2 regions of the Stenotrophomonas sp. Y-13 genome follow, and region 2 is predicted to be linked to the other one. Evidence: predicted binding sites of a transcription regulator. Region 2 holds the regulator's gene; the other holds the start of a gene.

Region 1 (14,358 bases), 1.6 Mb from region 2:
GTGCCTCCCCGGCCACCGAGCGCACGCGCTGCAGCGCGTCGTGCACGTCGTCGACCTGCTGCTGGACCTGCGCGGACAGTTCGCGGGTGCCGCTGGCCATGTCGGCCACAGCCGACTGCACGCTGCCGGCCGACTGCTGGATGCTGGAGACAATGGCCCCGACCTGGCGCATCGCCACCTCCAGCCCCTGCCGCAGCCGCGCGTAGATGCCGTCGCCATCGTCGCGCATGCGCGCGCTCAGGTCGCCACGGGCGAAGTGGCCGATCACCCGCGTGGCATCGCCGACCTGGGTCTGCACGCTGTCCAGCAGCGCGTTGATGCGCCCGGCCAGCTCGCGCACGAAGCCCTGCTTGTCGGCCAGTTCGATGCGCCCTTGCAGGTCGCCGGCCGCGGCCGCGGCCACGACCGCCGCGACTTCGTGGGCGATCACCCGCTCCAGGCGCCGGTCCTGCCATTCCATCACCAGCCCCAGCACCCGCGCCTGTTCCAGCACCGGGCTGGCGCGCAGCAGGAAGCCGGTGTTGCCCAGCTCGACTTCGGCATCGACCGTAGCGCCCTCCCCGCGGGCCCGCGCCAGCACCGCGGCCACCTCGGTGCCGAGTGCAGCCACGTCGGCGCCGGTATCCACCGCGGCATCGACGCCCGCCTCGGCGAAGGTCTGGCGCAGGGCATCGTTGGCGTACACCACGCGTCCGTCGCCATCGGTGACCAGTACCGCGGCGCGCGCCACGTCCAGCGCCTGGCGCACGCGCTGGTTGGCCAGCGCGGCCACGCGTTCGCTGGCGATGCGTTCGCGCAGGCTGGCCTGCATCTGCATCAGCGCGGTGGCGAGGCGGCCGATCTCGTCATGCCGGTTGCGCACCACCAGGGTGCCGTCCAGGTGGTCGTCGGCAATCGCCCCGGCGAACGCCGCGGCCGCGGCCAGCGGCCGGTCGATGGCACGCAGCAGCAGCACCAGCAGCGTCACCAGCAGCGCGCCGACGATCAGCACGGTGGCGGCGAAGGCGGCGTTCATCCAGTTGCGCGCGGCGGCCTGCCCGGCCTGCTGCGCCTGCAGCGCGCTGCGCTGGTCGCGCTGCAGGCGCAGGATCACCGGGTCCACCTGCGCGGCATAGTCGTCCAGCGCCTGGGTCTCGCTGTCCACGCCGAAGCGCGCCGCCGCATAGGACAGGAATGCCCCCTGGTAGCGCTGCATCGCCTCGCGCACCTGCGCGCGCACCGGCTCGGGCATGCGCGCGCGCTGCAGCAGCAGTTCGAACGGCATCGCTTCGGCGCCCAGTTCGTCGGCGTACTTCTGGTCGCGGCGCAGGATGAAGTCCTTCTCGTGGCGGCGCATGCTCAGCATCGACACCTGCAGCTCCGGTTCGCGGTATTCGCCGATCAGGTTCTCCACGGTATGCACCGCGGCGCGCAGTTCGCCCTGCATGCCGCTGTCGGCATCGTGGCCGAGCTCGCCGATGCGCTCGTCCAGCAGCCGCGCCGATTCCAGGTAGGCCTGCAGCGCGGTGGCCAGCCCGGGCGGCCACGGTTCGGCGCCAGGCACCGGCGCCAATGCCTGGCCCAGCTGCGCACGCGCCTTGCCGAACGCCTGCCCGGCGGTGGTCGAGAACGACATGGCATACTCGGCCTGCGCGCGCCGCGCTTCGGCGAAGGCACGCGCCAGGTTCTCCAGCCGCGCCGCGTCCTGCTGGTAGCGTTGCAGGCGCTGGTCGGCGGCACGGGTGCCGGCGCTGAGCCAGGCATAGGCTGAACCGATGACGGCCAGGCCGACCACCAGGGCCAACAGGCTCAACCGCAGCTTCTGGGCGATTCCAAGCGGGAACTTCATTGCACGACTCCGGGCGTGGGAACGCCTCTGGATCGGCCGCTGCCGCGCTTTCTTTAGGACGTCCGGCGAACGCAGGCGCGCCGCGGGCGGCGCGCGGCGCAATGAGGCCAGCGCCTGATGACAGGCGCATGTCAGCGGCCGCAGGCGAGGGCCGCGGGCGCCACGGCGGCGTGCTAGAATCCGCGCTCCCTTGGGGAGTAGCCTGCTTCCAGCGTCTGGAAGCGCACGCGTCAACACACTCGACCATTGCGTCGTGGCGCGTGCGACCGGTTCCACGGTTGGCGAGACCAACGGCATGCGAGCGCAACGTCAGGTCGGGCGCGCCGCGTGCCGTCCGTGTCCGCCCGGCCAGGAAAACCCGATGTCCCCACTTTCCATCCTCCTGATCGGCTTCGCCATGTCCACCGACGCCTTCGCCGCCGCGATCGGCAAGGGGGCGGCGATGCGCCGGCCGCGCCTGCCCGACGCACTGCGCGCCGGCCTGATCTTCGGCGTGATCGAAGCCATCACCCCGCTGCTGGGCTGGTTGCTGGGCCGCGCCACCTCGCAGTACGTGGAAGCGTTCGACCACTGGATCGCCTTCGTCCTGCTCGGCGCGCTGGGCGTGCACATGATCGTGGCCGGGCTGCGCCCAGATGCCGAGGAGGAAACCCAGGACGCCGGCGACAACCGCCACCACCGCTTCTTGACGCTGGCCGCCACCGGCCTGGCCACCAGCATCGACGCGGCCGCGGTCGGCGTGAGCCTGGCCTTCCTGGACGTGCATATCGGCGTGGTGGCGCTGGTCATCGGCCTGTGCACGCTGGTCATGGTGACCCTGGGCATCATGCTCGGGCGCGTGCTCGGCGCGCTGGTCGGCAAGCGCGCCGAGATCGTCGGCGGCGTGATCCTGATCGTCATCGGCGCCAGCATCCTGTACGAACACCTGCACGGCGCGGCCTGACACGCAGGTGCGGGGCTCACCCCGCACGGGTTTCCCGGTGAAGCCCCATGCGCGGCAAGCAGCGCATCTACGCGGAGCGGCCGCATGCGGGGCAAGCCCCGCATCTACGCGGAGCGGTGCGGCCGGCGCCCACGGGCCTCTACCATCAGGCGGCGAGGAACCACGTAGGTGCGGGGCTCGCCCCGCACGGGCTATCCCGGTGAGGCCGCATGCGCGGCAAGCGGCGCATCTACGCAAACGGTGCGGCCGGCAATCGCCGGCTCGCCCGGCGCCGACGAGGTTCTACCGCCGGGCAACGACGAAGCTCCACGTAGGTGCGGGGCTCGCCCCGCACGGGCTTTCCCGGTGAGGCCCCATGCGCGGCAAGCAGCGCATCTACGCGGAGCGGCGCGGCCGGCAATCACCGGTTCGCCCGGCGCCGACGAGGTTCTACCGCCGGGCAGCAACGAAGCTCCACGTAGGTGCGGGGCTCGCCCCGCACGGGCTTTCCCGGTGAGACCCCATGCGCGGCAAGCAGCGCATCTACATGAAGCGGTGCGGCCGGCAATCGCCGGCGCAACCGGCTTCCACGAGGCCCTACCGCCAGGCGGTCAGGAAGGCGCGCAGCGAGGCCGGCTTCACCGGCTTGGTCAGCACCCGGTAGCCGCGCTCGCGCGCCATCCGCTTCAACTCGTCGCGGCCGTCGGCGGTGAGCAGCGCGCCGGGCAGCGGCCGGCCGGCGGCGGCGCGCAGTGCAACCAGCGCGTCGAGCCCGTCCATGCGGTCATGCAGGTGGTAGTCCACCAGCATCACGTCGGGGTGCTCGGCGATCTTCTGCAGCGCGATGTCCACGGTGCTGGCAGCGATCACTTCCACCTTCCAGCGGCCGAGCAGCGCGCGCATGCCGTCGAGGATTTCCTGGTCGTTGTCCACGCACAGCACGCGCAGCCCGGCCAGCGCCTCGTCGCCGCCGAACCCCGGCATGGCGCGTGGCGGTGGCGCCACCGCCGGGGTCGGCACCCGCGGCAGGGTGATGGAGAACATGCTGCCGCGGCCGGGCTGGCTGCGCGCATCCAGGCCATGGCCCAGCAGGCGCGAAATGCGCTGGCAGATCGACAGGCCCAGGCCCAGCCCCTGCTCGCCCCAGTCGAACGGCTGCTGGTAGCGGTGGAACTCGTTGAAGATCTGCTGCATGTGGTGCTCGGGAATGCCCGGGCCGGTATCCCACACCTGCAGCTCGACCTGGCCACCGCGCACCCGCAATGCCAGCACGATGCGCCCGCTGCGCGTGTAGCGCAGCGCGTTGGCCATGAAGTTCTGCAGCACCCGGCGCAGCAGCCGGCGGTCGCTGCGCACCCACGCCGGGCGCGCGAACACGTGCAGCCGCAGCCCGCGCCCGGCCGCCACCGGGGTGTATTGCGCGGCCAGCTCGCGCACCAGCACCGCGGCATCGAAATCGGTGAGGGTCGGGCGCAGCCCGCCGGCATCCAACCGCGACACGTCGAGCAGGCCGTCGAGCAGCTCCTCGGCCGCGCGCAGCGAGGCATCCACGCGCTCGGCGAGATGGCGTTGTTCGTCGTTCTCGTGCAGGCCGTCGCGCAGCGCCGAGGCGAACAGCCGCGCGGCGTTCAGTGGCTGCAGCACGTCGTGGCTGATCGCGGCCAGGAAGCGGGTCTTGGACTGCTGCGCCGCCTCGGCCGCCTGCGAGCGCTCGGCCACGCGCTGTTCCAGGGTCTCGTTGGCCTCCAGCAGCGCCTGCTCGGCGCGCTTGAAGTCGCTGATGTCGTTGTAGCTGGTGACGTAGCCGCCGCCGGGCAGGGCCTGGCCGCGCAGTTCGATCACCTTGCCGTCGGCGCCGGTGCGCTCGAACACGTGTGGCGTGCCGGCGCGCATGTGGCCGATGCGGCGGTTGATCTGCACCTCGATGTCGCCTTCGCCCAGTTCGCCGCGCTCGGCGTTGTAGCGGATCAGGTCGGCGACCGGGCGGCCCACGTAGAGCATGCCGTCGGGGTAGCCGAACATCTGCTGGTAGCGGCGGTTCCACGCGGTCAGGCGCATGTCCGGATCGACCACGCTGACCCCGGCGCTGATGTTCTCCAGCGTGGTCGACAGGATCTCGCGGTTGAAGCGCAGCTCCTGCCCGGCCTCGTCCAGCACCGCGACCACTTCGCCCAGGTCCATGCCCGAGCCGCGCAGCAGGCTGGTCAGCAGCAGGCGCGCGGAGGCGGCGCCGATCGACGCGGCCAGCAGGCGTTCGGTGAACTGCACCCAGGCGCGGTCGGCGGCGGCGGCCGGCTGGAACTCGCGCTGCAGCGCCTGCGCCTGCTCGACGAAGGCGCGCCGCGCACGCACGTCGCCGACCACGCGCGTGGCCAGCGCCAGCAGGTCGCGCACCTTGACGTGCGCCGGCCAGTCGCCGGCCACCGCCGGGCGCCGCGCATACGGCTCCAGGAACGGCGCCACGCGCAGCCGTTCGGCCACCCCCGGGCGCCAGCGCATCGACACCAGCAGCATGGTCGCGGCATTGAGCAGCAGCGACCAGAAGGTGCCATGGGTCAGCGGGTCCCAGCCGCGCAGGCCGAACAGCTGTTCCGGGCGCAGCCAGTCGATGCCGAACGGGCCGTGCTCGACCAGCGCCACGTCGAGCCAGCCACCGTGGCTGAGCGCCGGCAGCAGCAGCGTGTAGACCCACAGCGCGAAGCCCACCGCCATGCCGGCGCCGACGCCGCGGCGGCTGGCGCCGCGCCAGTACAGCCCGCCGATCAGGCCCGGCGCGAACTGCGCCACCGCGGCGAAGGCCATCAGCCCGTAAGTGGCGAGCATGGTGTCGTTGTTGCTGCCGCGGTAATAGCCGTACGCCACCAGCGCCAGCAGCAGGATCGCCAGGCGGCGGATCCACAGCACCCGCGAGGCGACGTCGGCGGCCTCGCGGTGGTCGCCGCTGCGGCGCAGCAGCAGCGGCATCACCAGGTCGTTGCTGATCATCGTCGCCAGCGCGATCGAGGACACGATCACCATGCCGGTGGCCGCCGAGAAGCCGCCGACATAGGCCACCAGCGCCAGCGCGGTGTTGCCGGTGCTCATCGGCAGCGCCAGCACCAGCGCGTCGTCGACCACTCCGCCGCTGCCGAGCAGCGCGTTGCCGGCCACCGCGATCGGCACGATCATCAGCGAGATCAGCACCAGGTAGCCACCGAACAGCCAGCGCGCGCGGCGCACGTCGCCGACGTCGCCGCACTCCACCACCGCCACGTGGAACTGGCGCGGCAGGCAGATCAGCGCCAGGAAGCTGAGCAGGGTCTGCGAGACGAAACCGACCGGCGGCGTGCCTTCGAACAGGGTCCGCGCCGAGGCCACCACCGCGGTGCCGCGGTCGGACAGCCAGACGTAGGCGAACACCCCGACCGCCACCATCGCCAGCAGCTTGATCATCGACTCCAGCGCGATGGCCAGCATCATGCCGTGGTGGTGTTCGGTGGCGTCCACCTGGCGGGTGCCGAACAGGGTGGCGAACAGTGCCATCAGCAGCGCCACGTACAGCGCCGGATCGGTGAGCACGCCGCCACCGCCGCTGTCGCCGGTGAGCACCTGCAGGCTCATCGCCACCGCCTTGTACTGCAGCGCCAGGTACGGCACCACGCCGATCAGCGCGATCACCGCCACCAGCGCGGCCAGGCGCCGCGAACGGCCATAGCGGGAGGAGATGAAATCGGCGATGGAGACCACGTTCTCGCTGCGCGCGATCAGCGCCAGCCGCTCGATGATGCGCCAGCCGAACAGCAGCAGCAGCAGCGGCCCCAGGTAGATCGGCAGGTAGCCGATGCCATAGCGCACCGCGGTGCCGACCGCGCCGTAGAAGGTCCACGACGAGCAGTACACCGCCAGTGCCAGGCTGTAGACCACCGGCCGCAGCCATGGCCGGTCCGGATACATCGGCCGATGGTCGCCCCACCACGCCACGCCGAACAGCAGCGCGGCATAGCCGAGCGAGACCAGCAGCAGGATCCAGCTTGAGACCAAGGACGAGTTTCCGGACGGGCCGTGCCGCAGTGTAGCCGCTGCCAGGCCCGCGCCGCGGCGGCCACCCGGCGCCGGTCAGCAGGGCAGCGCTTCGCCGCCCCCGGCCGCGGGCACCGGCCCGGCGGGCAGCGGCCGCGCCGGCAGGTACAGGTGGAACCGGGTGCCTTCGCCCGGGGCACTGTCCACTTCGATGCGGCCGTCGGCCGCGGCGACCAGGTTGCCGGCCACCGCCAGGCCCAGGCCGGTGCCCTGGCCGCTGGGCTTGGTGGTGAAGAACGGCTCCATGCAGCGCTGCCGCACTTCCTCGCTCATGCCATGGCCACTGTCGCTCACTTCGATGCGCAGTTCGTTGCCCGGCTCCGGGCAGCACAGCGCCAGCCGGAAGGTGCCGCCGTCGGGCATCGCCTGCTGGGCATTGGCGGCCAGGCTCAACAGCACCAGTTCCAGCTGCGCCGGATCGAAATGGATCTGGCACTGCACCCGGCCGGTATCCAGTTCGAACACCGTGCGCGCGTCGAACAACTGGCGCAGCATCGGCTCCATCGTGGCGATGGTCGGGGCCGCGTCCAGCAGCTGCGGCCGGGCCACGTCCTGGCGGCTGAAGTCCAGCAGCCGGCGGGTCACCGCGCCGGCGCGCCGCGCCGCCGACTCCACGCCCTGCAGCGCCGCCTTCAGCTCGGCCGGATCGTCGCTGCGGCGGCCCTTGCCGGCGTAGCCCATGATCAGCGCCAGCAGATGGTTGAAATCATGCGCCACGCCGCTGGCCAGCCGGCCCACGTTCTCGATCTTCAGCGCATGCACCAGCTGCTCGCGCGAGCGTTCCTTTTCCTGCATCTCCAGCTGCAGCGCGTCGCGCTTGCGCGCCAGGTCGGCGCCGCGGCGCTGGGCGATGCGCAGGTTGTGGCGCAGCGCGGACAGCGACTGGTCCAGGACGAAGGCGACCACCACCGTGCCGAAGCCGGACAGCGCCAGGTCGCGCAGCACCAGCTCCACGCGCGAGGGCAGGTAGAAGCCGGCGGCCGCGTCCTGCCACGCGCCCAGCGCCAGCAGCGCGCCCAGCCAGGCAGTCGCCAGCCACAGCGCGCGACGCCCCAGCAGCGCACCGGCCAGCAGTACCGGCAGCAGCTGCAGCAGTTGCCCGTGCATCTGCGCGCGCAGGCCCCAGTAACCGTAGGCCACCGAGGTCAGCACCAGGTTGAGCACCACGAAGGCCATTGCCGACAGGTGCAGGCGCCGGCGCCGCAGCAGTTCCAGCGAAACCAGGCAGGTGAGCATGCCGGCCACGCCCAGCACCCGCGGCAGCGCGCCGGCCGCCGGCCCCTCCCACAGCAGGAGCAGCAACTGGTAGCCGGCCACGGCCAGCAGCAGGCGCAACAGCATGGCCATGGCGCGTGCCTCGGTGGCGTCGACCACCGCCGGCGCGCGCGGCGCGTCGCTGGCACGCATGCGCCGGGATGACTCGGCCGGATCCCCGGGCCGGGTAGTGCGGGAAAGCATCGGGCGGAATCCCCGGCGCGGCGGGCGGCCACGCGGCAAATGGATGGGTCGCCGCCATATTACGGGCCCGCCGGCGGCAATGGGCCGGCGCGGCGCGGACGCGGCGCCGGATGGCCACCCGGCGGCGCCCGGCATGCGGGCAGTACGGCTATATTACCGGCGTCCGTCGCGCGATCTGCCGCGCCGCCAGCCGGCCGGACGCTCCCCCGCCTGGAACCACCGGACGCCATGCCCCGACCGCTTCGTGCCACCCGATTCCGCCGCCTGATGCCATGGGCGGTGCTGGCGACGGTCGTGGCCGGCCCCGCAGGCGCCCAGACCGTGGAAGCCGATGCACGGCTGATGGACCAGGTGGCACGCTGCCACGCGACGGTGCACGGCGCCCCGCGCGAGGCGCTGGCAATCGCCACCCGGCTGCTGGCCACGCCGGCGCTGCCCGTGGTGGTCGAAATCGGCGCCGAAGGGTGCCGCGGCTTCGCCAGCCAGCTGCTGGGCCAGGGCGACGCCAGCCTGGAATCGGCCGCGCGCCTGCAGGCACTGCTGCGGACACCGGGGCTACCGGCCTTCGAACGCGGCCGTGCGCTGCAGATGGCCGCCACCCTGCTGCAGCGCAATGGCCAGACCACGGAAGGCCTGCAGCTGCTCGAATCGATGCTCGAGCGCGGCATCGCCGAGGGCGACGTGGGCAGCCAGATCACCGCGCTGACCGGCATCGCCCTGATCCGCGGCGAGCAGATGGACGACCCCGAAGGCGCGCTGCACTACCTGAAGCAGGCGCTGGCGCTGTCCGACCACCTGCGCCGGCCGCCGCTGCCGCAGGACGTGATGCTGCACTACAACCATGGCTACACGCTGCTGCGGCTCAAGCGCCATGACGAGGCGGAGCGGGCGTTCGCCCGCGCCGAATCCATCGCCGGGCGCGTGTCCAGCCAGGACGTGATGCTGCACCGGATCCGCGGCCACCGGGCCGAAATCCAGCATGCCCGCGGCCGCCTGGAGGCGGCCAGGGCGCAGTTCCTCGCGATCCTGCCGTGGCAGGCGAAGAACGACCCGCTCGGGCAGATCGTCACCCTGCAGCGGCTGGCACGGATCGCGCTCGAGCAGCAGCAGCCGCGGCAGGCGCGGGAGCTGGGCGAACAGGCGCTGGCGCTGGCCGAAACCGGCAAGTTCCCCGAAGCAACCCGCGACAGCCTGGACATTCTGGCCGAAACCAGCGTGGCACTCGGCGATACCGCCCAGGCGCGCGACTACCTGCGCCAGGCCAGGCAGATCGACCAGGCACGGATGAAGGGCGACGACCTCAACCGGCTGGCGAGGCTGCAGGCCACCGCCGAGAAGGCGCTGGACCCGGCCCGCATCAACGCCGTCCAGGAAGCCAGCCGCGACCGCCTGCTGCGCAATGCCGCACTGGCGGCGGCGCTGATCCTGCTGCTGGGCGGCGGCGCCCTGTACCTGCGCATGCGCCGCCAGCAGCGGCAGCTGCGCAGGCTCGGCACCATCGACGCGCTCACCGGGCTGCCGAACCGGCGCGAGGCGCAGCGCCTGCTGGACGCCGCCATGTCAGCGCGCACCGGCGAGGCGCGCAGCGCCGTGCTGTTGCTGGAGATCGACGGCTTCAAGGCGCTCAACGACCTGCATGGCCATGCCGCCGGCGACCTGCTGCTGCGCGCGGTGGCCGAGGAACTGGTCCGCGGCAGCGACCAGCACGACCACGTGGCGCGCTGGGGCGGGGCCACGTTCGTGGTGATCCGCGCCAACACGTCGCAGGCCGCGGCGTTCGCACTGGCCGCGCATTTGTGCCGCCGCATCGAACGGCTGCAGGTGGATGTCGCCCCGGGCCAGTGCCTGACCCCCAGCCTGTCCGCCGGCGTGGCCCCGCATCCGCTGTTCCCGGGGGCCACCGCGAACCAGACCGACACCCTGCGCGCGGTCAGCCGGGCGCTGCAGGTGGCGCGCCGCAGCGGCGTCGGCACCTGGGCCGGGTTGTGGGGCCTGGCCGACGGTCGCACGGTCGACCTCTACAGCATCCTGCGCGATCCCGAGCACGCGCTGGCGCAGGGCTGGATCGCGATCGGCGGCGGCCGGCCGATGTCGTGGGCGCCACCGCGCGAGGTCGCCGCCGCGCCGGCGCGCGACGAAAACCGCGGCCCCAACCGGATGTCCCATCTGCCCTGAACCCGGCATCCGCCGGCCACGCGCACCCGGCAACCGATGCAGACCGCGGCCTTTCACCTGGCGCGTGCGCTCATCGGGCCAGTTCGAAGCGCACTTCGACCCGGCGGTTGGGCAGCAGGCATTCCAGCAGCGCGGCACGCAGCGTGACGCCGTCGCACTGCTGCACCTGCTGGGTATCGCCGCGGTATTCGTAGCGGATCGCGTCCGGGTCGATGCCGCGGCCGATCAGCAGCTCGCGCACCGTCTGCGCGCGCCGCTGCGACAGGCCCTGGTTGTAGTCGAAGCCCCTGCCCTGCATGCGGTCGGCGTGTCCGACCAGGGTGACCCCGGCCAGTTCGCGCTTCTCGCCGGCGAGGGTGGCCAGCGCGCGGTCGATGCTCTCCAGCGAGTAGGTACGGATGTCCTTGCGGCCGTCGCGGTCGAACTCGAACAGCACGTTGGCGATCAGCGGGCCCGGCGTGGCCGCCGGCGCGGCGTCCGGCGCCACGCCGCACTGGCGCGCCAGCGCCTCGGCATCGTTCACCAGGTCCTCGGCGATCTGGATGTACGGCTTGGAGTGGCGCCATTGCTGCTGGTTGAACTCGTTGCCGGCGTGCACCAGCTCGACCTCGCCGCAGGCCACGGCCTGCTGTGCGCAGCTGAAGCCCGGGGTGCCGTGGATCGCCTTCAGGCGCTGCCACAGGTCGTCGCGCAGGTACCTGGCGTTGTTGACCAGGGGCGTGTCGGTGGGAAGCGGCGCGACGCCGTTCTCCATGGCCACGATCAGCTTCTCCGACTCGGTCAGCGCGTCCTGCGGGAACGCGCTGCGGTCGTTGCGGGTGTATTCGTGGAACGACACGTCCAGCCAGCACTGCGCCTTGGCCATGCCGTAGTCGCGCACCGGGCGGCCGGCGTCGTTGAGCGCCTGGATGCGGCCCTGGGTGGCTTCGTAGCCCTGCAGGTCGGCATGGATGGCTTCGTCGGTGATGCGCTTTTCCTGCGGGTTGAGCCGGGTCTGCTGGGCGCCGGTGCTGCCGGCCACGATGGACAGGAGGGCGGCGGACAGCAGCGCGCGGGACAGGGTGGAACGGTTATGCGGAGATTTCATCGGGTCGTCCTCAGCGGGCCGGGTCGCGGTAGCGCACCGGGTCACGGCGGAAAAGGTCTTCATCGAACTTGAAGCGCAGGCGCAGGAACGCGCCCTGCTGGGTGTATTCGTAGCCGTTGAGGTCGCGGTCGCCCTCGAAGCCGGTCCAGTTGTAACCGGCCGACAGCCACAGGTTCTGCCGCAGCAGGCGGCCCACTTCCACGCCATAGGCGTACTGGTTGCTGCCGGATTGGCCACGGAAGGTGGAGCCAAGCACGCCGATGTCCCAGTTCTCGGTGATGTCGTAGACGATGCGGCCGGACAACAGCAGCGCACGGAAGCTGCTGTTGACGCGGGCGCCGTCACCCAGGGCGAACTGGTCGCGCTGCCACTTGCCGGCCACGCGCCCGGTGAGCCACCACGGCCGCGACGGATGCCAGTCGGCATGCGAGGAGACGATGTGGGCGCGGGTGCGCACGTCCTGGCTGGTGCCATTGACCGCCTGACCGTCGAGCAGGGTCAGCCCGCTTTCGTCGCGCTCGAGCTTGTACTCGTAGCGCATCAGCGCGTTGACCCGGTTGCGGTCGGTGTCGCGGTAGGCCAGGCCCAGCTGGAAGCGGTCCTGCAGGACGTCGCCGCGTTCCTTGTAGTTGGTCGCCAACAGGTAGTTGCGGCCCAGCAGGGTCCAGTCGCGGCTGAGCTTGCGCGCCAGCATGAACTGCAGCAGCGTGGTGTCGAACGCCTCGTTGGCCTCGGTGTGCGCCACGTCCTCGGAGATGCGGTGCTCCACGCGCACCGCGCCGCGCCACAGCGGGTTGGCGCTGTAGTCCAGCGCCAGCGCCAGGCCGGTGCTGTCGCCGGTGTCGCCGGCGATCACGTTGACCCGCTCGGCCGAACTGCTCAGGCGCAGGCCCTGGCGGATGTCCCAGTTGTTGCGGATGCCCGAGGCGGCCTGCACGTCGCGGCCGCTGATCGCATCGCGCAGCCGGTATTCGCTGAACGCCTGGGTGTCGCGCAGGTAGCTGCTGTCCACGCCGAACACCAGCGCATCGGCCTCGCGGTCGGTGGTGGTGATGCCGTAGGCGCTGGTCAGGCCGGTCTGCTTCTCGTAGCGGCCATACAGGCGGCTGCGCTCGAACACCTGGTAGTCGACGCCGGCGGCGACGCGGTGGCGGTCCTCGCCGCTGACGCTCTGCTCGACCTCGGCGCCGCCGCTGAACTTCTCGCTGAAGCGGTAGCCCAGGCCGATGCGGGCGCTGTCCGATTCCAGCCTGGTGCCGATCGGCAGGTCACTGGTGATGGGGCTGCCGGACGACGGGCCGTTGATGACCATCAGGCCGGTAGCCGGGTCCAGCGCCTGCTGGCCATAGCCCAGCGCGCCGCCGCCGGCACCGGTGGCGAAGCCGCCGGTCAGGCCGCCGGTCTGCCCGAACGGCGCGCCCATCGACCACGGCGAGGTCACGCCGATGGTCTCGCGCACGCTGCGCAGGCCGAAATCCAGGGTCAGCCGCTCGGTGGCGCCCACGCGCGCGCCGGCGCCGCCGGCATCGCGCTTGCCGCCATCGGGATTGCGGTCCTCGCTGCGCAGGCCTTCGACATACAGCTCCAGGCGCGGTCCGACCGCGTAGCCCAGCCGCGCGTTGTACTCGCCACGACCGCCGTACAGCGGCGAGGCCGGGTTGTTGAACGCCGGGTCGGTGCGGGCGGCGAACAGGCGCGCATCGAACCTGTCGCCGTCATGCGCGAACTCCACGCGCCAGGCATCGCCTTCGACCTCGCCGACCACGTCCTTCAGGCCCTGCGAGGTGATCTGGTTGAGCGAACTGGTGTTGACCTCGCTGCGGGTGCGCGCGAACTCGGCCACCAGCATTGTGTTCTCGCCGAAGCGGTAGGCGGCGTTGGCGCTGCCCAGGCGGAACTCGGCGTACGGGTTGCGGTCTTCCACCGCCGAGGCGCCCACTTCCAGCCGGTCGGTCAGTTTGAACTGGCCGTCGGCGCCGAACACCCAGAACTTCTCGGTCTGCTGGTCCAGCTCGTAGGTGATGCGCAGCGACACCGGGTTGAGGTCGCTGTCGAAGGACGGCATGAACTGGTTGAGCAGGATGCGCCCGGAGAACGGCTCGAAGCTGTAGTCGACGAGCCTGGCCAAGGGGCGGACCGAGACGATGCGGGTGGGCTGGTTGCGGTCGCGCACGATCACTTCCACCCGCTCGCTGCCTTCCAGCACCGCGTTGTTGCGCAGCGCGTACGGGCCACTGCCCTGGCTGCGGAACTCCTCGATGACCTGGCGCAGCGAGTCCTCGATGGCGAACACGTTGCCGCGCGCGCGCTCGCTTTCGAAATGCCAGCCCAGGCCGGTGGCGGTGCGGTTGTAGGTGCCCAGGCTGCGCTGCGGGATCGGCCCGCTGCCGCCGATGCCGGTACTCGTGGCCAGCGTGTCGCCGGTCTGGAAATCGCCGTACAGCAGGTAGCTGCGCTTGTTGTCGATGCGCACGTACAGGCGCTCGGCCGAGCGCGCGTCGAAACCGCGCAGCGACGCATCGCCATACACCGGGTAGAACTCTTCGGGCTGGATGTCGCGCAGCAGGCGGCCGCGCACGTCCTTGTCCGAGTCGTAGGCAGCGGTGAGCAGGTACTCGCCCTTGATCCGGCCCTTGACGAAGAACGCGGTGCGCGCGGCGGCATTGGCCTTGCCGTTGTTGAACTGCTTCTCCCAGCGGCGGATGTCGCGGTCGAAGGCGTCGTGGTGCTGCACCGGCGAGATCAGCCCGGCGTTGGACTTGTTGCGGAAGTTGACGATGCCTTCGATCAGGCCGGTGGCCAGCAGCTCGCGCATTTCCGGCAGGAAGC
Region 2 (14,358 bases):
GTCGACCGTGGTCGCGCCGTCGGCCAGCGCCTCGGCGCTGGCGGCCGAATCGGCCAGGATGATGACCATGACCCGGCGGTTGCGGTTGCGGCCCTCGGCCAGCGCGTTGCTCTCGCGCGGGCGGAACTGGCCGTAACCCATCATCGCCAGCCGCTGCGGCTGCACGCCGTGGTCGGCGAACAGGTGCACCACGCTGGCGGCACGCGCGGCCGACAGTTCCCAATTGGACGGGTACTGCGCGGTGGCGATCGGCATGTCGTCGGTATGGCCTTCCACGCGCACCCCGTTGGGTACGTCGCGCAGCACGTCGGCCAGCTTGCCCAGGGTCTGCCGCGCGTCGGCGTCCAGCGCCGCCGACCCGGTGGCGAACAGGATGTCGCTGTTGATCTCGACCTCGATCCACAGCTCGGTGCGGCGCACGCTGATCACGCCCTGGCTGACCAGCGGCGCCAGCGCCCGGGTCAGCTTCTCGGCGATCTGCCCGAGCTGGCGTTCGGCGCGCTGCAGCTGCTCGCGGTCGCGCAGCGATACCGGGCGCGTCATCTGCGACGCCATCGACGGCAGCCGCGTCGGGTCGGAAACCGCGCCGCCGGTCATGCTCGGCGCGCGGATCACCGCCGGCGTGTCGTGGCCGCCGCCCTGCAGCTGCTGGTGGCCGACCTGGACCTGGGTGATGGTGCGCGGCGCGCCGCCGAAGGCGGTGGTCAGGGCATCGGCCATCACCCGGTACTTGCCTTCGTTGAGCGAGGAAATGGCGTACATCACCACGAAGAAGGCCAGCAGCAGCGTCATCAGGTCGGCATAGGGGATGGCCCATGCCTCGTGGTTGGCGTGCTCTTCGTGGGACTTGCGGCGTGCCATGGTTCAGCCCACGAAGCCGGCCAGGCTGGTTTCGATGTTGCGCGGGTTCTCGCCATGGGCGATGGCGATCAGCCCTTCGATGATCATCTCGCGCTCGCGGCTGTTGTGCGCGATCACGCTCTTGAGCTTGGCCGCGACCGGCAGGAACAGCAGGTTGGCCGAGGCGATGCCGTAGATGGTGGCGGTGAACGCGGCGGCGATGCCGTGGCCGAGCTTGCTCGGGTCGGCCAGGTTCTTCATCACCGCGATCAGGCCCAGCACCGCGCCGATGATGCCCAGGGTCGGGGCGTAGATGCCCATGCCCTCGAACACCTTGGCCGCGGCCAGGTCGCGGTGTTCCTGGCCGCTGAGTTCGATTTCCAGCATGTGCCGGATCGCGTCGGGCTCGACGCCGTCCACCACCAGCTGCAGGCCCTTGCGCAGGAACGGGTCGTCCTGCATCTCCACCTGCGGCTCCAGCCCGAGCAGGCCCTGGCGGCGGGCGATGTTGCTCCATTCCACGATCTGCCGGATCAGCGCCTGGCGGTCGCTGGCCGGCGGCTGCACCACCCAGCGCACGATCCTGAAGGCATGGCGGAAGATCGCCGGCGAGGTATGCAGCAGGATCGCCGCCACGGTGCCGACGATGACGATGACGAAGGCGGCCGGCGACCACAGCGAGGACAGGCCGGCTCCCTTGAGTATGCTGCCACCCACCAGCGAGGCCAGTGCGAGGAAGAGTCCGATGATGCTGAGTCTGTCCATTTAACGGATATCGGCGTTTGCGCGGGGTACTTGAACGGGTGGGGGGCGGCCGCGGGCGCGGCGGGCGGGTGTGGCCGCGGGCTGCGGCGGTCATGCGCCGCTACCGGCGCGACCGGTGGGCTTACTCCTGGCTGCGCAGCCCGTCCACGTCCAGGATCAGCGCCATGCGGCCGTCGCCGATCAGGGTGGCGCCGGCATAGCCCTTGAGCCCGCGCAGGGCCTTGGGCAGCGGCTTGATCACCACTTCCTCGCGGCCCCGCACCTGGTCCACGACCAGGCCGAAGCGGGCCTCGCCGATCTGCAGCACCACGATGGTGAGCAGGGTCGACTGCGCCGGTTCCACGTCCAGCCACTGGCGCAGGTCGACCAGCGCCAGCGTGTGCGACTTACGGTCGAGCACGGCGCGGCCGTCGAACCAGCCCAGCGAGGTGCGCGGCGCGTGCAGCACTTCCATCACCCGCGCCAGCGGCAGCGCGTAGATGTCCTCGCCGGCCTGCACCAGCAGGGTCGGCAGGATCGCCAGGGTCAGCGGCACGCGGATCAGGAAACGGCTGCCGCGGCCCAGCTCCGACTGGATCTGGATCTGCCCGCTCAGCTCGCGGATGCGCGACTGCACCACGTCCATGCCGACGCCGCGGCCGGAAATGTCGGTGACCTGCTGCTTGGTCGAGAAGCCCGGCAGGAACACCAGGTGCAGGCACTCCTCGCTGCTCAGCCGAGCCGCCGCCTCCGGGTCCAGCAGGCCCTTCTCGCGGGCCTTGGCGCGCAGCCGCTCGGGGTCGATGCCGGCGCCGTCGTCCTGCACCTCGATGCTGACGTAGTCGCCTTCCTGCTGCGCCGACAGCCGTACCCGGCCCATTCGCGGCTTGCCCTGCGCTTCGCGCAGGTCGGGCATTTCCACGCCGTGGTCGATGGCGTTGCGGACCAGGTGCACCAGCGGATCGGCCAGCGCCTCGACCAGGTTGCGGTCGAGCTCGGTCTCGGCGCCGATCAGCTCCAGGTCCACTTCCTTCTTGAGGCTGCGGGCGACGTCGCGGGCGACCTTGGGGAAGCGCGAGAACACCTTGCCCACCGGCTGCATGCGGGTGCGCATGACCGCCGACTGCAGGCGTGCGGTGGCGATGTCCAGGGTGGAGACGGCGCGGTCCAGTTCCTCGTCTTTCAGGCGCGTGCGCAGGGTCTTGAGCCGGTTGCGCGAGAGCACCAGTTCGCCGATCAGGTTGACGATGGCGTCCAGGCGCTTGGTGTCCACGCGCACGGTCTGTTCCGGTTCGACCGCGGCCTTGGCCGCGGCCGGTGCCGGTGCCGGCGTCGATGCCGGTGCCGGGGGCGCGACGCGCGCAGGTGCGGCCGGCGCGGTGGCCGGCAGGGCGCGGGCGCCGGGCGCGGCACCGCCGTGCAACTGGTCGAGCAGGCTTTCGAATTCGTCTTCGGTGATCAGGTCGCCGCCGGCCTTGGCGGCGGGCGCGGCGCTGGCCGCGACGGGGCGGCTGCCGGGTGCGGCGCCGCCATGCAGCTGGTCCAGCAGGCTTTCGAACTCGTCCTCGGTGATCAGCTCGTCGCCGCCCTTGGCGGCGGGCGCGGCGCTGGCCGGCGCCGGGCGGGTGCCGGGCGCGGCGCCGCCGTGCAGCTGGTCGAGCAGGTTCTCGAACTCGTCTTCGGTGATCAGGTCGCCGGCCGTCGCCGGGGCGGCCACCGCGACCGGTGCCGCCGGGGCCGGGGCCGCATCGACGTCGAACAGCGCGATCAGCGACGGCGGCGCGTGCTGCGGATCGGTGCCGGCCGACACCGCGTCGAGCATCGCCTGCAGCCAGTCCAGCGACTGCTGCGCGGCGTCGAAGTGGTGCGCCTGCAGCACCGCCTTGCCCGAGCGCGCCATGCCCAGGGTTTCCTCGGCGGCGTGGCACAGCTCGACCATGGCGTTGATGCCGAGGAAGCCGGCGCCGCCCTTGAGCGTGTGGAAGCCGCGGAACACCGCGTTGAGCTGGTCGTTGTCGCGGGGCGACTGCTCCAGGGCGACCAGCTGTTCGCCGAGGCGATCCAGGATTTCCTGGGCCTCGATGATGAAATCGGCGGCGATGTCGTCGGCGAAGGCGCTCATGGCATCACAGCCCCAGGTTGGAGAGCAGGTCGTCGGCGTCGTTCTGGCTGACGGCGTGGCGGTCGATGCCTTCCAGCGCCGGGCCGGCGAGGCCGCGGCCACGGGCCTCGTCTTCCGGCGGCGGCAGGCCGAGCGCGCCGAAGCCCTCGTGCACGCGGCGCACGATGCCGACCACGCGGCGGATGATCTGCCCGGTCAGGTCCTGGTAGCTCTGGGTCAGGGCGATCTCGGTGAGGTTGTGGCGGATGCGCTCCAGCGCCTGCTCGTGTTCGATCGCCGGCACGCTGCCCTCGCGCAGGCCGCTGACCAGCTCGCGGCACTGCTCGGCCAGGTCCAGGGTGCGGTGGGTGGCCTTTTCGGTCATCTCCACCACGTGGTCCAGGCGCGCGCAGGCGTCGTCCAGCTCGCCGGCCTCGGTGGGTACCGTCGGCAGCTCGCCCAGGGCCTGGCCAAGCTCGCGCGCCAGCCGCCCCAGCCCGGCCATCATCGGCTGCGTGCGCAATGCCGCCAGCGCGTCGATTTCCCGGCGCCAGCCGTGTTCGTCGCCGCTTTCCAGCGCCGCCAGCGCGTCCTGCAGGTGTTGCACCAGGATCGATTTTTCGCTCGGAGTTCCGCTGGGCATGGTCATCAGGCGCTCGCCGCCAGCCGCTCGAAGATCTTGCCCAGCTTTTCCTCCAGGGTCTGCGCGGTGAACGGCTTGATGATGTAGCCGTTCACGCCGCACTGCGCGGCCTCGATGATCTGCTCGCGCTTGGCCTCGGCGGTGACCATCAGCACCGGCAGGGTCTTGAGCTTGGCATCGGCGCGGATCGCCTTGAGCAGTTCGATGCCGGTCATCACCGGCATGTTCCAGTCGGTGATCACGAAATCGAACGGCTGGCTGTTCAACAGCGCCAGCGCGGCATGCCCGTCCTCGGCTTCGGCGGTGTTGGTGAAGCCCAGGTCGCCCAGCAGGTTCTTGACGATGCGCCGCATGGTCGAGAAGTCGTCGACGATCAGGATCCGCATGTTCTTGTTCAAAAGGTGTTCCTCTTCATGGTTCGACGAGGCCGGCGTCGGCCGCCTCGAAAATCTTCAACCGGCCACGCAGCCGCAGCATGGCCTGGCCGTGGATCTGGCATACCCGCGACTCGCTGACCCCGAGCACCGCGCCGATCTCCTTCAGGTTCAGCTCCTGCTCGTAGTACAGCGACAGCACCAGTTGTTCGCGTTCGGGCAGCTGGCCGATCGCCTTGCCCAGTTCCTCGCCGAACTGGCTGCGCTCGAGCACCTGCTGCGGGGTCGGGCCGCCGGTGGCCGGGGTGTCCAGTTCGCCCTGGTCCTCGATCCGCGATTCCAGGCTCAGCACCTGGCCGCGCGCCGCGTCCTCGATCAGCCGCATGTACTCCGGCAGCGGCATGTCCATGGCCTGCGCCACTTCGGTCGCGCTGGCGGCGCGGCCGGTGGCCTGCTCGATGCGGCGAATGGTCGCGGCGGCGTCGCGGGCGCGGCGGTGCACCGAGCGCGGCACCCAGTCGCCGCGGCGGATCTCGTCGATCATCGAACCGCGGATGCGGATCGAGGCGTAGGTCTCGAACGAGGCGCCCTGTTCGGCGTCGTAGCTGCGCGAGGCTTCGATCAGGCCCATCATGCCGGCCTGGATCAGGTCGTCGATCTCGACGCTGGCCGGCAGGCGCGCCGCCAGGTGGTGGGCGATGCGCCGCACCAGGTCCGAATGGCGGGCGATGCAGTCGTTGGCGCTGGCGCGCTGGACTTCGCGGTAATGGGCGGCCGGGTTCATGTCGCCACCCCGCGCTGGATGATGCGCTCCAGGAAGAACTCGACGCCGCCGCGCGGCTCGGTCGGCGCCTGCCAGCGGGCGGTGCGGCGGGCGATCTCCTGCAGCGCCAGCGCCGCCGGCGCCGACGGGTACAGCTTGACCACCGGCTGCTGGCGCTGCACCGACAGCCGCAGCCAGTCGTCCTGCGGCACGCAGCCCAGGTAGTTCAGCGAAACGTCGGCCAGGAACTTCTCGCACACCCGCACCAGCTTCTCGTACAGCATGCGGCCTTCGTTGGGGTCGCGGGCCATGTTGGCCACGACCTGGATGCGGTCCACCCCGCGCTCGCGCGAGAGCACCTTGATCAGCGCGTAGGCGTCGGTGATCGAGGCCGGCTCGTCGCACACCACCACCACCGTGTCCTGCGCGGCCTGGCAGAAGGTCAACACGCTGTCGGTGATGCCGGCGGCGGTGTCGATGATCATCACGTCCAGGTCGCGTTCCAGCTCGGAGAACACGTTGACCAGGCCGACGTGCTCGGCCGGCTGCAGTTCGGCCATGTGCCGGCGGCCGGACGCGGCCGGCACCACCAGCAGGCCGTCGGGGCCTTCGATGATCACGTCCTCCAGGGTGCAGCGCCCGGCGACCAGGTCGGCCAGGGTGTGCTTGGGCTGCAGCCCGAGGATGACGTCGATGTTGGCCAGGCCGAGGTCGGCGTCCAGCAGCAGCGTGCGCTTGCCCATGCCGGCCAGCGCCACGGCCAGGTTGGCCGAGACGTTGGTCTTGCCCACGCCACCCTTGCCCCCGGTCACCGCGATGGTGCGCACGGGGCCCGCGGGCTGGCGGCGGGTGGCCGACAGCGGGAAGGCATTGGTCAGCTTGGCGTACTCACGCGACGGCATGGTTCAACTCCGGATTGCAGGGCATATCGGCCGCGCGGCGCAAATCTTCAAGGCGCAGCACCAGATTGGCCGCCGAGGCGCGGTGCAGGTCTTCGGGCACGTCCTGGCCGTCGGTCACCCAGGTGATCGGCAGGCGGTGGTCCACGGCCACCGACAGGGCCGAGCCGAAGCGGCCGGTCTCGTCCAGCTTGGTCAGCACCACGCCCTGCGGGTTGGCCGCGCCGAAGCGGCGCACCACCTCGTCCATGTCCTGGAAGCTGGTGTTGGCCGGCAGCACCAGCAGGGTGCGGATCTGGCCGGCGGCACGCAGCCACTGCAGCTGCGCGGTCAGGGCGCGATCGCGCTGGCCGAGCCCGGCGGTGTCGATCAGCACCAGCTTGTAATCGGCCAGGCGCTCCAGCAGCTGGTTGAGGTTGGTGCCGCTGCTGGCCTCGTGCACGGCGATGCCGAGCTGGCGGCCGAAGCCGTACAGCTGCTCGCGGGCGCCGATGCGCTGGGTATCGGTGGTGACCAGGGCCACGTCGCGCGCGGCATGGGCCTCGGCGAAGCGCGAGGCCAGCTTGGCGATGGTGGTGGTCTTGCCGGCGCCGGTCGGGCCGACCAGGGCGATCACGCCGCCGGCCTCGATCGGGTCGACCGGGGCGATCGGCAGTTTCTTGGAGATCAGGCCCAGCATCAGCCCGCGGGCGCGCGCCGGGTCGGTATCGGCCGGCATCTGCACCGCCACGTCGCGGGCCAGGCCGGCGTCGAAACCGTACTCGTCCATCAGGTCCAGCGCATTGGCGCGCACCGGGCTGCCGCGCAGGCGCTCGTCGGTGAAGCGGTTCATCTCGCGCTCGATCAGCTGGCGCATGCCGGCCACTTCCTGGCGCAGTTCGGCCAGCTGGCGGTCATCGCGCGGTACCGCCGGGACCACGCTCAGCGCGGGCGCGGCGACGGCGGGGTCGGCCGCCGGTGCCGGAACATTGACGCTGAGCGGCGTCGATGCCGGGGCCGGTGCCGGCACGGCGATGGCGGGGGCGGGGGCGGGCAGTGCCGGTTGCGCGGCCACGGCCGCTGCCGCCACGGGCGGCACCGCCAGCGCCGGTTCGCTGGGCGCGGCGGCTGCGGGCAGCGCCGTGGCCGGCGCGTCCAGCGGCGGATCGATCGCGAAGTGGGCACGGTTGCGGGCGGCCGGTACCGGCGCCGCCGCGGCGACGGCGAAGCCTTCGGGACGGAACGCCGGCACCACCGGCGCATCGTCCTGCAGCGCCGGGAAGGTGGCGAAGATCTGTTCCGGCAGCGCCGGTGGGGGCGTAGCGACCGCCGCCGGCGCGGGCTGCGGCTTGAGCAGCGACGAGAAACGGCTGCCCGGGGCCAGCTCGAGGCTGCTGTCGATCGAGCGCCCGGTGGCGCCGACCGCCGAGCGGGCGAGGGCGGCCACGGCCGAGGCGGTGGCCACCACCGGTTCCGGCTCCGGCGCCTTGCGGCGGGTCACCGCGGCGATGATCGCCTCGGCGGCGCTGCGCGGCTTGGGCGCCGGCGGCGGTGCCGGGCGGGCGGCCTCCAGGGCGCGCTGCACCACGCTCTCGTCATAGTGCGCGGCCGCCACGATCTCGACGCCTTCCTCGATCCGGCGGTTGGACAGGATGACGGCGTCGGGGCCATGTTCCTTGCGCACCAGGTTCATGGCGGTGCGCATGTCGGCGGCGACGAAACGTTTGATCTTCATGCTGGAGTACCGGGAATTCGTGTGCGGGTGCGACGCGGGAGCAGTAGCGTTGGCGGTGTGGTGCATGGCGGTGCGTGCTCCTCGTCCTTCGTGTGTGGCGGTTGCCGGCCTGGTGTCCGTTCTTTGACGTCGTCCTGCGCCGCCGCCGGTTTCCAGGCTGTCCTCAGCTGATCGTGCCGACCAGCTTCAGGCGCTTGTCTTCCGGTACCTCGCTGTAGGCCAGCACCGACAGCGAGGGGACGCTGTGGCGGACCATCCGCGCGAGGGCGGCGCGGACCGGGCCCGGTACCAGCACCACGGCCGGCTCGTTGCGCGCCTCCTGCTTGCCGACGCATTCGGCAAGACTCTGGTGGAGGCGCTCGGCGAGACCGGGTTCCAGTGCGGCACCGTTGCCCTGCGTGGATTCCTGCAAGACCCGTTCCAGTTGCGGGTTCAGGGTGAACACCGGCAGTTCCGGCGACATGCCGGCGATTTCCTGCACGATGAACCGGCCCAGCGCGTTGCGCACCGCCACGGTGAGCACGGTCGGGTCCTGGCTGAGCGCGGCGTTCTCCACCAGCGCCTCGGCGATCTTGCGCAGCTGGCGGATCGGGATGCGCTCGATCAGCAGGTTCTGCAGCACCCGCGCCACCACCGAGATCGGCAGCGCCTTGGGGGTGAGGTCCTCGACCAGCTTGGGCGCGCTCTTGGCCAGGGTCGCCAGCAGCTGCTGCACTTCCTCGTGGCCCAGCAGTTCCGGCGCGTGTTCGCGGATCAGGTGCGACAGGTGGGTGGCGACCACCGTGGCCGGATCGACCACGGTGTAGCCCAGCGACTCGGCGTGGGCGCGCTGGTGCGGCTGGATCCAGGTGGCGTCCAGGCCGAACGCCGGATCCTTGCCGGGAATGCCGTCCAGCTGGCCCATCGCGCTGCCGGGGTCCAGCGCCAGCTCGCGGTCGGGGTGGATCTCGGCGCTGGCCACCGGCACGCCGTGGATCAGCACCCGGTAGGTGGTGGGCGCCAGTTCCAGGTTGTCGCGGATGTGCACCGACGGGATCAGGAAGCCCACGTCCTGGGTGAGCTTGCGGCGCACGCCCTTGATGCGTGCCATCAGTTCGCCGCCCTGGGCCTTGTCCACCAGCGGGATCAGCCGGTAGCCGACCTCCAGCCCCAGCGGGTCGACCGGGCGCAGCTCATCCCAGCTCAGCTCGGCGGTCGGCGCCGGCGGCGCGCCGAGCAGCCCGGGGATCTCGCCGGCGGCGGCCGCGCCGGCCTCGGTGCCGGCCGCGGCGGCGGCCATGTCGCGCTTCCACAGCTTCCAGGCCAGGAAGCCGAGGATCGCGGCCAGGATCAGGAACGCGAGGTTGGGCATGCCCGGGACCAGCCCGACCAGGCCGATGATGGCCGCGGCGATGGCCAGCGCCCGGTACTGGCCGAACACCTGGCCCATCATCGCCTGGCTCATGTCCTGGGCGCGCGAGGCGCGCGTGACCAGCATCGCCACCGCGCTGGACACCAGCAGTGCCGGCAGCTGCGCCACCAGGCCGTCGCCGATGGACAGCAGGGTATAGGTGGAGGCCGCGTCGGCGAACGGCATGCCGTGCTGCAGCACGCCCACCGCCAGGCCGCCGAGCAGGTTGATGAAAAGGATCAGGATGCCGGCGATGGCGTCGCCGCGGATGAACTTGCTGGCGCCGTCCATCGCGCCGTAGAAATCGGCTTCCTCGCGCACTTCCTCGCGCCGCGCCTTGGCTTCCTCGCGGGTCAGCAGGCCGGCGTTGAGGTCCGCGTCGATCGCCATCTGCTTGCCGGGCATGGCGTCGAGGATGAAGCGCGCGGTCACTTCCGACACGCGCCCGGCGCCCTTGGTGATGACCACGAAGTTGATGATGGTCAGGATCGCGAACACCACGATGCCGACCGCGTAGTTGCCGCCGATCACGAATTCGCCGAACGAGGCGATGACCTTGCCGGCGGCCTCGTGGCCGTTCTGGCCATTGAGCAGGATGACGCGGGTGGAGGCCACGTTCAGCGCCAGCCGCAGCATGGTGGTGACCAGCAGCACGATCGGGAAGATGGTGAAGTCCAGCGGCCGCTTCACGTACACCACCGCCAGCAGCACCATCAGCGAGATGGCGATGTTGAAGGTGAACAGCGCGTCCAGCACCGGCGCGGCCAGCGGCACCACCACCATTGCCAGCAGCGCCAGCACGATCAGCGGCGCGCCGAATCCCTGGCGGATCGCATCCAGCAGGCGGCGCGCGGTGGTGGGCATGGGCTGGGCGCTCATGGGCGGGCCCCCTTGCCGAACTCGTCGATGTCGATGGCCGGCTGCTGCGGCATCGGCCCGCCGCGCCAGGCACGCAGCTGGTAGACGTAGGACAGGATCTGGGCGACGGCCGAATACAGTCTCACGGGGATTTCCTTGCCGAGTTGGCTTTCCCTATACAAGGCGCGTGCCAGCGGCGGTGCCGAGACGATCGCCACCCGGTTGCCGTCGGCCACCTGGCGGATCCGCAGGGCCAGTTCGTCCACGCCGCGGGCCACCACGGTCGGTGCGTTCATGCGCCCCGCCTCGTACTTGAGCGCCACCGCGTAGTGGGTGGGGTTGACCACGACCACGTCGGCATTGGGCACGGCCTCCATCATCCGCCGCTGCGACAGCTGCATCTGCATCTGGCGGATGCGGCCCTTGACCTCCGGGCTGCCCTCGCTTTCCTTCATTTCGCGGCGGACCTCGTCGCGGGTCATCTTCAGCTTGCGCAGCCAGTTCCAGTGCTGGTACGGCGCATCGATCGCCGCCAGCAGCACCAGCGCGCCGGCCGTGGCCAGCAGCAGCCGCAGGGTGAAGCCCAGGCCATCGAGCACCGCCCGTTCCAGCGGCAGCTGCGGCAGGACGCGCAGGGCATCGAAGCCGTGCCAGATGCACAGCCCGGCGGCGGCGCCGACGAACAGCATGCGCAGCAGCGACTTGGCCAGTTCGGCCAGCGACTGCATGCCGTAGATGCGCTTGATCCCGCTTATCGGGTTCATGCGGTTGAGGTCGGGCATGAGCGCCTTGGACGACACCCGCAACCCGCCCATCACCAGCGGCGCGACGAAGCTGGCCAGCAGGCAGGCCAGCAACAGCGGCCAGGTCGCCAGCAGCAGCCGCAGCAGCAGCATCCCGGCGTGGCCGAACAGCGCGTCGGGGGTCTGGAACAGCCCCGGCTCGGGCGCCAGCGCCGTGCGCATCCAGGCGCGCGCATTGCCGCCGATCACCCCGGACAGGGTGGCCACGGCGATCACCCCGGCGCCGAACACCGTGGCGGTGGCCAGTTCGCGCGAGCGCGGGATGTCGCCCTTCTCGCGGGCGTCGCGCAGCCGTTTGCCGGTAGGTTGTTCGGTTTTTTCGGTGCCGTCTTCGTTCTCAGCCATGGCCTGGCGCGGGTACTGGATCCGGCATCGGCCGTGCAAGAACCGGGCCAGCGCCGCCGCGGCCGGCGGGTGCGGCCGGGGTCATCGCCCGGGACGCGCACGGCCGGGGGCGCCGGGCGCCGCGCTCAGAGGCCGCCGCTGGCGTACAGGCGCATGAAGCTCTCCGGGCCGACCGGCCGCCCCAACTGGTAGCCCTGCAGGTGGTCGCAGCCCAGGCGCTCGGCATAGGTGCGCTGGCCGGGGGTCTCGATGCCCTTGGCCACCACCTCCATGTTCAGGGCGTGGCCCAGTGCCACGATCGCCGCGACCACCACCACGTCCTCGTCGCTGTCCTCCAGCGCCATCACGAAGGCGCGGTCGATCTTGATCTCGGTGGCCGGCAGCCGCCGCAGCTGCAGCAGGCTGGAGAAGCCGGTGCCGAAATCGTCGATCGAGATACCCACGCCCAGCGCGGCGACGGCGCGCAGCACCGCGATCGCGGCGTCGGCGTCGCGGGTGACCGCGTTCTCGCTGACTTCCAGCACCAGCCGCGACGGCGCCAGTTCATGCCGCTGCAGCACCCGCCGCACCTCCTCGACCAGGCACGGCGAACCGAGCTGCAGCCCCGACAGGTTCACCGACACCTGCCAGCCGGGGTGGCCGGCATCGTGCCAGCAGCGCATCTGCCGGCAGGCCTCGTCCAGCACCCATCGGCCGATCACGTCGATCAGTCCGTGCTGTTCGGCCAGGCGGATGATGCGTGCGCTGGGAACCGGCCCGTGCACCGGATGGCGCCAGCGCAGCAGCGCCTCGGCGCCGGTGACCAGGCCACTGTCGCCATGCACCCGGGGCTGGTAATGCAGGCTCAGCTGCGCCGTGGCGAGCGCCTGCCGCAGGTCCTCCAGCAGGCGCCGGTCCTGCTCGGCGTCGGCGCTCATCCAGGCGGCGAAGCGGGCGTGGCGGTTGCGGCCGGCCTGCTTGGCATGGCGGGTGGCGGTCTCGGCATGGGCCAGCAGTTGTGGCGCGGTGGCGCCCTGTGCCGGGTACAGCGCCAGCCCCAGGCTGGCGGTGACGCGCATGTCGCGCTCGTCCACGCGCACCGTGTTGACCGCCATGAGAATGCGCTCGGCCAGCGGCGCCGCGGCGGCATCGTCGGCCAGCGGCAGCGCGATCACGTACTGGTCGCCGCCCAGGCGCCCGACCAGGCCGCCGTCCGGCAGCTGCCGGCGCAGCTGTTCGGCCACGTCGACCATCACCGCGTCGCCGGCCTGCGGGCCGAAGGCGCTGTTGATGTGGCGGAACTCATCCAGGTCCAGGGTCATCACCGCGCACCCGAGCCCCGTCGCGCGGCACTGCTGCAGCAGCTGTTCGATGCGTTCGTGCGACAGCTGGCGGTTGGGCAGGCCGGTGAGCGGATCGTGGCGGCTGGCATGGAACAGCTCCTTGCGCGCACCGTCCAGCGAGGCCGACAGCGTGGTGTTGCGCCGCCGCAGCAGGCGCGCCTGCAGGCGCTGCTCGAACAGCGAAATGACCAGCACCACCGCCATCATCGCCACGGCCAGCAGCAGCACCCCGGCCGCCAGCCATTCGGCGCCGATGCCGCCGCCGGTCGCCGCGGTGCACACCGAGCCGGCCGCGAACCGCGCCGCGGCCATGCCGGTGTAGTGCATGCCGACGATGCCCAGGCCCATCACCGCGGCGGCGGCCAGGCGCTGCGCCAGCGGCCGCGCGCGGCTGCGCATGCGCAGGGCGATGAACAGCGCGGCCCAGGAGGCGCCCACCGCGATCACGATGGAAAGCGCGACCCACGATGGCGCGTAGTCGATGGCCGGGCGCATGCGCAGCGCGGCCATGCCCGCATAGTGCATCCAGGCGATGCCCAGGCCCATGAGCAGCGCGCCCAGCGCCAGCCGCGCCTGCGCCGGGGCGGGACGCGACACCAGCCACAGCGCGAACAGCGAGGTGGCGATGGCCACCAGCAGCGATTCGAGGGTCGGCCAGAGCGCATAGCCGAGCGGGATCGGCAGGCGCAAGGCGAGCATGCCGACGAAGTGCATCGACCAGATGCCGGTGCCCATGGCGACGGCGCCCGCCAGCAGCCAGCCGCCGGCGGCGCCGCGATGGCGCCAGGCCGATACCCGCGAGGCCATGTCCAGCGCGGTGAACGAAGCGAGCATCGCGACCAGGACCGACAGCGCGACCAGCGACGGGTTATAGCTTCCTGCAAGCATGGCATCCTCCCTTTGCACCCGATGGCACGCGGGGCGTGCCACGCATCCGGCGGCGGCAGGCCCGATCCCTGCCGGCCCCGCCTGCAGACTATCCCGGGCCGGCGCGCGCCGGGCAAGCGGTTCGCCGCCGCGCACGGCGGGCGCGGCGATTCCGGCTCAGCCCGTTACCTGCCGCGCGGCGTCGAACGCGCTGTCGAGCAGGCGCTGCACCGGCGCGGCCATTTCCCCGGCCAGCAGTGCCAGCAGGACCAGCCCCAGCAGCAGCGACACCGGCAGGCCCAGCTGCATCGGGTGCAGCGCCGGCGCCGCGCGGGCCAGCACGCCGAACGCCAGGTTCACCGCGAGCATCGCCACCACCAGCGGCAGCGCCAGGCTCAATGCGCCGCGGAACACCTGCAGGAACAGGGTCGGGGCCAGTGCGGCCATCGCGTGCGGGTCGGGCAGCGCGGTACCGATCGGCAATGCCCTGTAGCTGTCCACCAGCAGCGAGATCAGTGCCAGGTGGCCGTTGCTGGTGAAGAACAGCAGCCCGAACAGCAGGTAGAACCATTGCCCGACCACGCCGGAGCTGCCACCGCGCAGCGGATCGCTCATCTGCGCGAACGCCAGGCCGGTGCCCTGCGCGACCAGTTCGCCGGCCATCGCGCCGGCCTCGAAGATCAGCCGCAGCAGGA

What was found. Region 2 encodes FliA, which starts transcription of late flagellar genes. Its sites were predicted from a motif close to TAAAGTTTNNCNNNCNNNGGCCGATAA; they were not measured.
Region 1: a site for FliA is predicted at 1,858-1,884, ahead of ACJ7VY_RS16025 (methyl-accepting chemotaxis protein). Genes of this name have one in related genera too.

What each region holds. Positions count from the first base shown of each region.
Region 1 covers NZ_CP176501.1:3,537,091-3,551,448, forward strand. Annotated here, with positions in the region: gene ACJ7VY_RS16025 (methyl-accepting chemotaxis protein) at 1-1,828, opposite strand, end outside; gene ACJ7VY_RS16030 (manganese efflux pump MntP family protein) at 2,190-2,771, shown strand; gene ACJ7VY_RS16035 (NahK/ErcS family hybrid sensor histidine kinase/response regulator) at 3,348-6,770, opposite strand; gene ACJ7VY_RS16040 (sensor histidine kinase) at 6,846-8,267, opposite strand; gene ACJ7VY_RS16045 (diguanylate cyclase domain-containing protein) at 8,496-10,442, shown strand; gene ACJ7VY_RS16050 (OmpA family protein) at 10,513-11,529, opposite strand; gene ACJ7VY_RS16055 (hypothetical protein) at 11,540-14,358, opposite strand, start outside.
Region 2 covers NZ_CP176501.1:1,897,051-1,911,408, reverse strand. Annotated here, with positions in the region: gene motD (flagellar motor protein MotD) at 1-861, opposite strand, end outside; gene ACJ7VY_RS08710 (flagellar motor protein) at 865-1,605, opposite strand; gene ACJ7VY_RS08705 (chemotaxis protein CheA) at 1,727-3,706, opposite strand; gene ACJ7VY_RS08700 (protein phosphatase CheZ) at 3,711-4,334, opposite strand; gene cheY (chemotaxis response regulator CheY) at 4,334-4,726, opposite strand; gene ACJ7VY_RS08690 (RNA polymerase sigma factor FliA) at 4,740-5,486, opposite strand; gene ACJ7VY_RS08685 (MinD/ParA family protein) at 5,483-6,367, opposite strand; gene flhF (flagellar biosynthesis protein FlhF) at 6,354-8,078, opposite strand; gene flhA (flagellar biosynthesis protein FlhA) at 8,242-10,347, opposite strand; gene flhB (flagellar biosynthesis protein FlhB) at 10,344-11,474, opposite strand; gene ACJ7VY_RS08665 (EAL domain-containing protein) at 11,600-13,684, opposite strand; gene fliR (flagellar biosynthetic protein FliR) at 13,841-14,358, opposite strand, start outside.